DNA from 2 places in the Nesterenkonia sp. HG001 genome. Region 2 is predicted to be linked to the other one. Evidence: predicted binding sites of a transcription regulator. Region 2 holds the regulator's gene; the other holds the start of a gene.
What was found. Region 2 encodes LexA, which represses DNA repair genes until DNA is damaged. Its sites were predicted from a motif close to TCGAACANNTGTTCGA; they were not measured.
Positions count from the first base shown of each region.

Region 1 (4,209 bases), on a different contig from region 2:
GAGGAGCTTGCGGATGTCCTCAAAGTGCAGACCGGTGGTGGGCTCGTCCAGCACGTAGATGCTGCGACCCTTGGACCGCTTCTGCAGCTCGGAGGCGAGCTTCACGCGCTGCGCCTCACCTCCGGAGAGCGTGGTGGCGGCCTGACCGAGGCGTACGTATCCCAGTCCGACGTCGACCAGGGTGGTGAGGTGCCGGGCGATCGGCGCGAACGCGGAGAAGAACTCAGCGGCCTCCTCGATCGGCATGGCGAGGACCTCGGCGATGTTCCTGCCCTTGTAGTGGACCTCCAGGGTCTCCCGGTTGTACCGGGCTCCCTGGCAGACCTCGCAGGGGACGTAGACGTCGGGGAGGAAGTTCATCTCGATCTTCAGCGTCCCGTCGCCCGAGCAGGCCTCGCAGCGGCCGCCCTTGATGTTGAAGGAGAACCTCCCCGGCTGGTAGCCGCGCGTCTTGGCCTCCTGGGTCTCGGCGAAGAGCTTGCGGATGTGGTCGAACACGCCGGTGTAGGTGGCCGGATTCGAGCGCGGGGTGCGCCCGATCGGACTCTGGTCGACATGGATGACCTTGTCGAGGTGGTCGACCCCGTCGATCCGACGATGACGGCCCGGCACCTGACGGGCGTTGTTGAGCCGATTCGCCAAAGACTTGTAGAGGATCTCATTGATCAGGGTCGACTTGCCCGAGCCGGAGACCCCGGTGACCGCCAAGAAGACGCCGAGCGGGAGGTCCACGCTGACGTCGGCCAGGTTGTTCTCATGGGCCTCGACGATGCGCAGCATGCGCTCCGTGTCGAGCGGGCGCCGCTGTGCGGGCACGGCGATGGTCCGGCGGCCCGCCAGATAGTCCCCGGTGATGGAGTCTTCATTGGCCTTCAGCCGCTCCACGGAGCCGGAGTGCACGATACGACCGCCGCGCTCCCCCGCTCCCGGGCCGATGTCCACGACCCAGTCGGCCTCGGCGATCGTGTCCTCGTCGTGCTCCACGACGATGAGCGTGTTGCCGAGATCCCGCAGCCGGGTGAGCGTGCCGATGAGCCGGCTGTTGTCACGCTGGTGCAGGCCGATGGAGGGCTCGTCGAGCACGTAGAGCACGCCCACGAGTCCGGAGCCGATCTGTGTGGCCAGCCGGATGCGCTGGGCCTCTCCGCCGGAGAGCGTGCCGGCGGCGCGTTCCAGGTTGAGGTAGCCCAGGCCCACGTCGAGCAGGAAGTTCAGCCGAGCCAGGATCTCCTTGAGGACCTGTTCGGCGATCGTGGCGTCCCGCGCCGAGAGGCTGAGCGTGGCGAAGAACTCGACGACCTCCTCGAGCGGTCGGCGAGAGACCTCGGCGATGGAGCGCCCCTCGATGAGCACCGAGAGGGAGGCCGGGTTCAGCCGCTGACCGTCGCAGGCCGGACACGGCACCTGCCGCATGTACTGCTCGTAGTGGTCCCGGGCGTTGTCCGACTCGGTCTCCTCATACTTGCGGTGCAGGTAGGAGAGCACGCCCTCGAAGCCGGTGGAGTACTTGCGCTCCCGGCCGAAGCGGTTGCGGTACTGCACCACGACCTTGTGGTTGCGCCCCTGCAGCAGCGCCGTGCGCGCCTTCTTCGGCAGCTCCTGCCAGGGGACGGTCACGGAGAACTCGAGCTCCTCCGCCAGGGCCCGGATGAGCCGCATCCAGTACTCGCTGGAGGCCTTGCCGCGGTTCCACGGCGCGATCGCTCCGTCCTGCAGTGACAGGGTGTCGTCGGGGATGACGAGCTCCTCATCCACCTCGAGCCGGGAGCCGATGCCGGAGCAGGTCTGGCAGGCGCCGAACGGCGAGTTGAAGGAGAAGGAGCGCGGCTCGATCTCATCGATGGGCAGCGGGTGCTCGTTCGGGCAGGCCAGGTGTTCGGAGAAGCTGCGCTGCTTCGGGCCGACGAGCCCCTCGGGGACCCGTTCCGGATCCTCCGGAGTCCCGTCGGCGGCGAGGTCCACCAGGTCCACCACGACGCGGCCCTCGGCCAATCGCAGCGCGGTCTCGATCGAGTCGGTGAGCCGCTGGCGCATCCCTTCGCGGATGACGAGGCGGTCCACCACGACGTCGATGTGGTGCTTGATCTGCTTCTCCAGGACCGGCGGCTCGTTGAGCTGGACGGTCTCGCCGTCGACGACGGCGCGCGCGAAGCCCTGGCCGGCGAGGTCCCGGAAGAGGTCCTTGAACTCTCCCTTGCGACCGCGGACCACCGGTGCCAGCACCTGGAACCGGGAGCGCTCGGGAAGGTCGAGGATCTGGTCCACGATCTGCTGCGGGGTCTGCCGCTCGATGGTCTCGCCGCAGACCGGGCAGTGGGGCACGCCGATGCGCGCCCAGAGCAGGCGCAGATAGTCGTGGATCTCCGTGACGGTGCCCACCGTGGAGCGAGGGTTCCGCGAAGTGGACTTCTGGTCGATGGAGACCGCCGGGGAGAGCCCTTCGATGAAGTCGACGTCGGGCTTGTCCACCCGCCCCAGGAACATGCGCGCGTAGGCCGAGAGCGACTCGACGTACCGGCGCTGACCCTCGGCGAAGATCGTGTCGAAGGCCAACGACGACTTCCCCGACCCGGAGAGCCCGGTGAAGACGATGAACGCGTTGCGGGGCAGCTCCACGCCGACGTCGTGGAGGTTGTGCTCGCGCGCCCCCTGGACGACGATGCGGTCCACCTCGGCACGACCGATCGTCCCGTTGGCACCGGCCTTCCGGCGCTGACCCCGGCTGTAATAGTCGTCGACGGATTCGATCACTGCGCCGTGGACCTCGGCAAATCGCTCAGACACGCGCACTAGTCTATGCCCGTTGGCGCGATCGAACAAATATTCGATCCTGGTGGACCGACCACGGCACCGAAGCCCCGACATCGGTGCTGAGAGGATGGGGGCATGGACGACCTGACGCCCTCTTCCGGCACCGATGCCCCCGCGCCTCCCGACGCTCCCGCACCGACACCCGCCGCCGTTGTGCTCTTCGACCTCGACGGCACCCTGGTGGACCCCGGCGGTGCCATCACGGGAGGGATCGCCGCCGCGCTGAAGGCCCACGGCATCCCTGTCCCGGAGCCTGCAGTCCTGGACGCGATGGTCGGTCCGCCGCTGGCCGAGAGCCTGCTCTCGCTGCCCGAGGTTCGCGAGTCCCAGCTGCCCGGCATCGTGGAGCACTACCGGCAGGAGTACCTCGCGCGAGGAATGGCCGCCTCCACGGTCTATCCGGGGATCCGCGAGCTGCTCGGCGAGCTGCGCGCGGCCGGAGCGGCCCTCGCCGTGGCCACCTCCAAGCCGCAGCCGCTGGCCGAGCGGCTCCTGGAGGTCCAGGGCCTGGCGACGGCCTTCGACGCCATCTCCGGCTCCCACCCGGACGAGTCGATCCCGCACAGCGGCAAGGGGCCCATCCTCGCGGCCGCGCTGCAGGCACTGAACTTGGGGGCGGAGAACCTGGGGCCGAACCCCGTGCCGAGGGCGATGGTCGGCGACCGCGTCTTCGACGTGGAGGGCGCCCAGGCCCACGGCATCCCGTGCATCGGCGTGCGCTGGGGATACGCGCCCGTCGGCGAGCTCGAGGAGGCCGGGGCCCAGATCGTCGTCAAGGATGCCGCCGGCCTGCGCACCGCCCTGGACGCTGTGCTCGACGGCGTCCTCAGCGGTGCGACCGGCGGCCGCATGCCCGAGGCGGCGCGAGGCCCGACGGCGTCATGGCATCTGACCGAGAGCAGACCATAGACTGTCCCTCATGGCCACCGACAGCTCACTGATCCACGACCTCCCGGCGATCACCGTCCGCCGCATCGCGGTCTCCGAGATGAGCAACAACGTCTACCTGCTCACGGCGAAGAAGTCGGGGGTCCAGGTGCTCATTGATGCCGCCGACGACGCCGAGGCGATCCGCACGATGCTGGCCGCGGCTGCCGCGGACACGCCCTGCGCGCCCCAGCTGCGGGCTGTGCTGACCACGCACCGGCACTGGGACCACGTCCGCGCGCTCTCCGCAGTCGCCCAGGGCGTGGAGACCGCTGCGGGAGAGGATGACGCTCACGCCGTCGAAGAGGCGCAGGGCGTGCACATCGATCGTCGTCTGGCCCACGGCGACCTCGTCGAGTACGACGGCATCGGGCTGGACGTCATCCAGCTGCGCGGCCATACCCCTGGTTCAGTGGCCTTCGTCTATCCGGTCGAGGACGGACCCACCCACATCTTCACCGGCGACTCGCT
Region 1 is NZ_JAOSZD010000005.1:233,995-238,203, forward strand. It holds gene uvrA (excinuclease ABC subunit UvrA) at 1-2,670, opposite strand, end outside; gene ODE13_RS10655 (HAD hydrolase-like protein) at 2,887-3,720, shown strand; gene ODE13_RS10660 (MBL fold metallo-hydrolase) at 3,731-4,209, shown strand, end outside.
Region 1: a site for LexA is predicted at 2,813-2,828, ahead of uvrA (excinuclease ABC subunit UvrA). Genes of this name have one in related genera too.

Region 2 (4,209 bases):
CAGCCGGGTGAACTCGCGGTCCGGGTAACGGTTCAGGGACTGTGCGGCGAGCCGGACCTCTGTGGTGATCGCGTCCACGACGTCCGCGGGGACGTCATAGGTGGTCTCGTTGACGTTGAGCATGGCCCGCACGGTCAGCTGCGGGGCCCCGTAGGGCTCCTGCCCGCGCAGCTCATCCCGGAGGGGCAGCCGCGCCAGACGATCTGATCGGTCAGGGTTCTCCGTCGTCGGCGTCGCGCCGGCCCCGTTCTGCTGAGGTTTCACGCGCCCATCCTACTCGCGGAGCTGGGCCCGCCCCCACCGTGGAGCCTGAGCTTGACGCAGTGCGTCACGCCCATCGGCCACAGGACGATCAGTCCAGCACCGGAACGTGGAGGGTCTGCCCCGGGTGCAGCTCCGAGGAGGAGAGGTCGTTCAGCTCCGCGATCTGCCCGATGAGGACCTGGACGTCTTCGCCGGAGTCCAGCTCCGAGGCGACGCTCCAGAGCGTGTCCCCGGGGGCGACCGTGACCTCGACGGCCTCCACACCTGCGGGCTCTTGGCTCGAGGCCTGGGCCATGTTGGCGAAGCTGCCGGCCAGCAGCGCGAGTCCGACCAGGGCGGCGGCCAGCAGAGTGAGCGCCGGCAGGCCGATGAGCAGCAGCCGCCCCCGACGAGTCAGGGTCATGCCGGAACGCCCGAGAGCGACCGAGGCAAGGGGGCCGGATGCGTGAGCCGCACCGGAGACCGGACGGGCGGTGAAGGAGGTGTGCGAGTGACGCATGGGGAAGAACCTCTCTCGTACTGACTGTGGCATCGAAGACTCTTCGAAGCTGTGTTCTATTTCTAGCACACATGTTCGACGCGGGACCAGACATGCGTTCGAATATGCTGGCCCCGGGCGCCCGGTTCCCGTAGCCTGAGCCACATGTTCGAACCGAGTTTCGGATGCGATGTTCGATCGGGCGTCCATGTCGGAGAGTCCATCAGGACCCTCTGACATGAACTGCACGTTCTGGGCCTCGTGACGTTCCGGAGTCGGCCGCGAACCCGATGAGACCCTGCGGAGAGAGGCGTGAGACATGGCCGTGGAGAAGCGACCTGCTGAGAACAACCTGCCGCGGGACCGGACGCATGGGGAGGCTCCCCGCCTGACCGAGCGGCAGCGCGGCATCGTCGATGTGATCCAGCAGTCCCTCGCCGAGCGCAGCTATCCTCCGTCGATGCGTGAGATCGGGGACGCCTGCGGCCTCGCGTCGCTGTCCTCGGTGACGCATCAGCTCGCTCGTCTCCAGCAGATGGGCTACCTGAGCAGAGTCCCGGGGAAGCCGCGCGCCATGGAGGTCATCCGTGACTCCTCAGGCCGCCTCCTGGCCGCTGAGGGTCCCACTGACGCGGAGCAGACCTCCCCGGCTTCAGAGGGGCCGGCGGAGCGCCGCCGCGCCGTGGACAGCGCCGTGGTGGACCTGGACGCCTATCGCGAGCAGTCCGACAGCCGGACCGCTGACATCCCGGTGGTCGGGCGCATCGCCGCCGGCGGCCCGATCCTGGCCGAGCAGCATGTGGAGGACGTGATGCCTCTGCCCCGCCAGCTCACCGGAGAGGGTGAGCTGTTCATGCTCCAGGTCCGTGGTGACTCGATGATTGAGGCCGGCATCTTCGAGGACGACTGGGTGGTGGTCCGCCGGCAGCATACGGCGGAGAACGGCGACATCGTCGCAGCGCTGCTCGACGATGAGGCCACGGTGAAGACCCTGCGCCGTCGCGACGGGCACCAGTGGCTGCTGCCGCAGAACCGCAGCTACGAGCCGATCCTCGGCGACGAGGCGACCATCATGGGCCGGGTCGTCACCGTGCTGCGCAGCCTCTGACCCAAGGACGGAGGTCCGCGCGGACTCAGCCCTCGCTGGACTGGTGGTCCGCCAACCTGCGGAGCGCGCCTCGAGCGATGTCTCCGCTGACCGTGGGCCAGAAGTCCGGCATGGACTTCTTCAGGAAGCCCCCGTAACGCGCCGTGGCCAGCCGGGAGTCCAGGATGGCCAGCACTCCCCTGTCTTCGGCGCTGCGGATCAGCCGCCCCGCGCCCTGGGCCAGTCGCGTGGCGGCGTGAGTGGCGGCCACCTGCATGAAGCCGTTGCCTCCGTGGCGCGCCACCTCCTGGGTGCGCGCGCTCATCAGCGGATCGTCGGGTCGGGGGAAGGGGATCCTGTCGATCGCCACGAGTCGGCAGGATCGGCCCGGGACGTCGACACCCTGCCAGAGGCCCATGGTGCCGAACAGGCAGGTCTCCTCGTCCGCGGCGAACTCCCGCACCAGTGACGACATCGTGGCGTCTCCCTGACAGAGGATCGGCACGTCCAGCCGCTCACGCAGGTCCTCGGCCGCCTCCTCCGCCGCACGGCGCGAGGAGAACAGCGCCAGCGTCGCCCCGCGTGAGGCCTCGATGAGCTCAGCAAGCTCATCACGCTGCTGGTCGGCGGTCTTCAGCGACGGAGCCGGCAGATGCTTCGCCACATAGAGCACCCCCTGTTTCGGGTACTCGAATGGGCTGCCGACGTCGACGCCATCCCAGGCAGGGGCTTTCTCCCCACCCAGCCCCAGCGCGCCGGCGACGGGTTCGAAGCTGTCTCCGATGGTGAGCGTCGCCGAGGTCAGGATCACAGTCCTGTCACCGAAGAGTCCCTCGCGGAGCCGTCCGGCCACCGAGGTGGGAGCCACGTTCACGACCGGCGGCTCGGTGATGTCGGCCTCGCGGTATCCCACTCCTGGGGTGAAGCTTCCAGGTCTGGTCAGCCAGATGACGTCCGGGGTCTCCGGAGACTGCAGCATCCGTTCCGCGGTCTCCTGGACCGCCTGCACCCGGGCCCGAGCCGTGGAGCGACCGGTGTCGCCGTCGGAGTCTCCGGAGGGCTTGCTGTCCGAGAGGGCCGTGCGGGCCGCGTTGCGGGCGATCTCGAGGGCCTGGGTCTGCTGAGGGTCCAGCCCACGTGCCAGCAGTCCGGACTCCTTGGCGTGGAAGGCGGCGTCGACGGCGATGGCCGCAGCCTGCAGATCCTCCCCGCTGAGCGACGTGTGCCGGCGCAGCGAGTTCGCCGCCGTCTGGATCATCTGCGCAGACAGCTGCGCTGTGACGGCGGAGGTCACCCGGTCAGCGAGCTCATGGGCCTCGTCGATGATGACCGCGTCATGTTCGGGCAGCACCTGCAGACCCTCGAAGGCGTCGATGGCCAGCATCGCGTGATTGGTGACCACGAGATCAGCGTCCACAGCACGCTCGCGGGCGAGCTCGGAGAAGCACTCCGAGGCCATCGGGCATCGTCGCGGTCCGATGCAGTCCACAGCATTGACCGAGACCTGCCGCCAGGCCTTGTCCGAGACCCCCTCAGGGAGGTCATCACGATCTCCCGTCTCCGTCTCCTCGGCCCACTCGCGCAGCCGCACGACCTCCCGACCCAACCGAGAGCCGGGCTCCGGGGCGGATTCACCGGCGGGCTCGTCGCCGAAGGAGAACAGCGCCTGCTCCTCATCCTCCTGAGGGAACCCGCCCTCGAGCTTGTGCTTGCAGAGGTAGTTGGCACGCCCCTTGACCAGGGCGATGCTGACCCCCTGGTCAAGCTCGTCCCCCAGCTGCTCCAGCAGGCGCGGCAGGTCCCGGCCCATGATCTGCGCCTGCAGCGCCAGGGTCGCCGTAGAGATCAGCACCGGACGCTCGCTGTCCAGCGCATGCACGACGGCGGGCACCAGGTAGGCCAGTGACTTGCCCGTCCCGGTGCCCGCCTGCACGAGGAGGTGCCGCCGCCGTCGCAGGGCATGGTCGACATGGCGTGCCATGTCGACCTGACCTTCCCGATGCACGCCGCCCATAGCGGTCACGGCGTGCTCGAGCAACGTGGTCGACCGCAGATGCCCGGTGGACTGGGTGGTCGGCGCCTCCGCGCTCATGCAGCGCCCGGCTCGTCCGTCGCCTCGGCGTCAGCGTCCGGATCTTCAGCGTCCGGATCTTCAGAGGGCGCTTCCCCCAAAGCGGTGTGACCACCGGCCACGACGTGCTCCTGCAGCTCGGCGGCCAGCTCCGGCCGGACCCGCACGCTCATCCGGGTGCCCTCGGCCTGATACTCGGTGCTCAGGATCTCTGCATCGGAGCCGTGCAGCCGAGAGACGAGGTCCCCGGCGGCGTAGGGCACCAGCAGCTCCAGCGCCACGTCCGGACGCGGGATCGACTCGCTGATC
Region 2 is NZ_JAOSZD010000001.1:139,985-144,193, forward strand. It holds gene ODE13_RS00610 (histidinol-phosphate transaminase) at 1-264, opposite strand, end outside; gene ODE13_RS00615 (LysM peptidoglycan-binding domain-containing protein) at 353-763, opposite strand; gene lexA (transcriptional repressor LexA) at 1,062-1,850, shown strand; gene ODE13_RS00625 (ATP-dependent DNA helicase) at 1,876-3,921, opposite strand; gene hflX (GTPase HflX) at 3,918-4,209, opposite strand, start outside.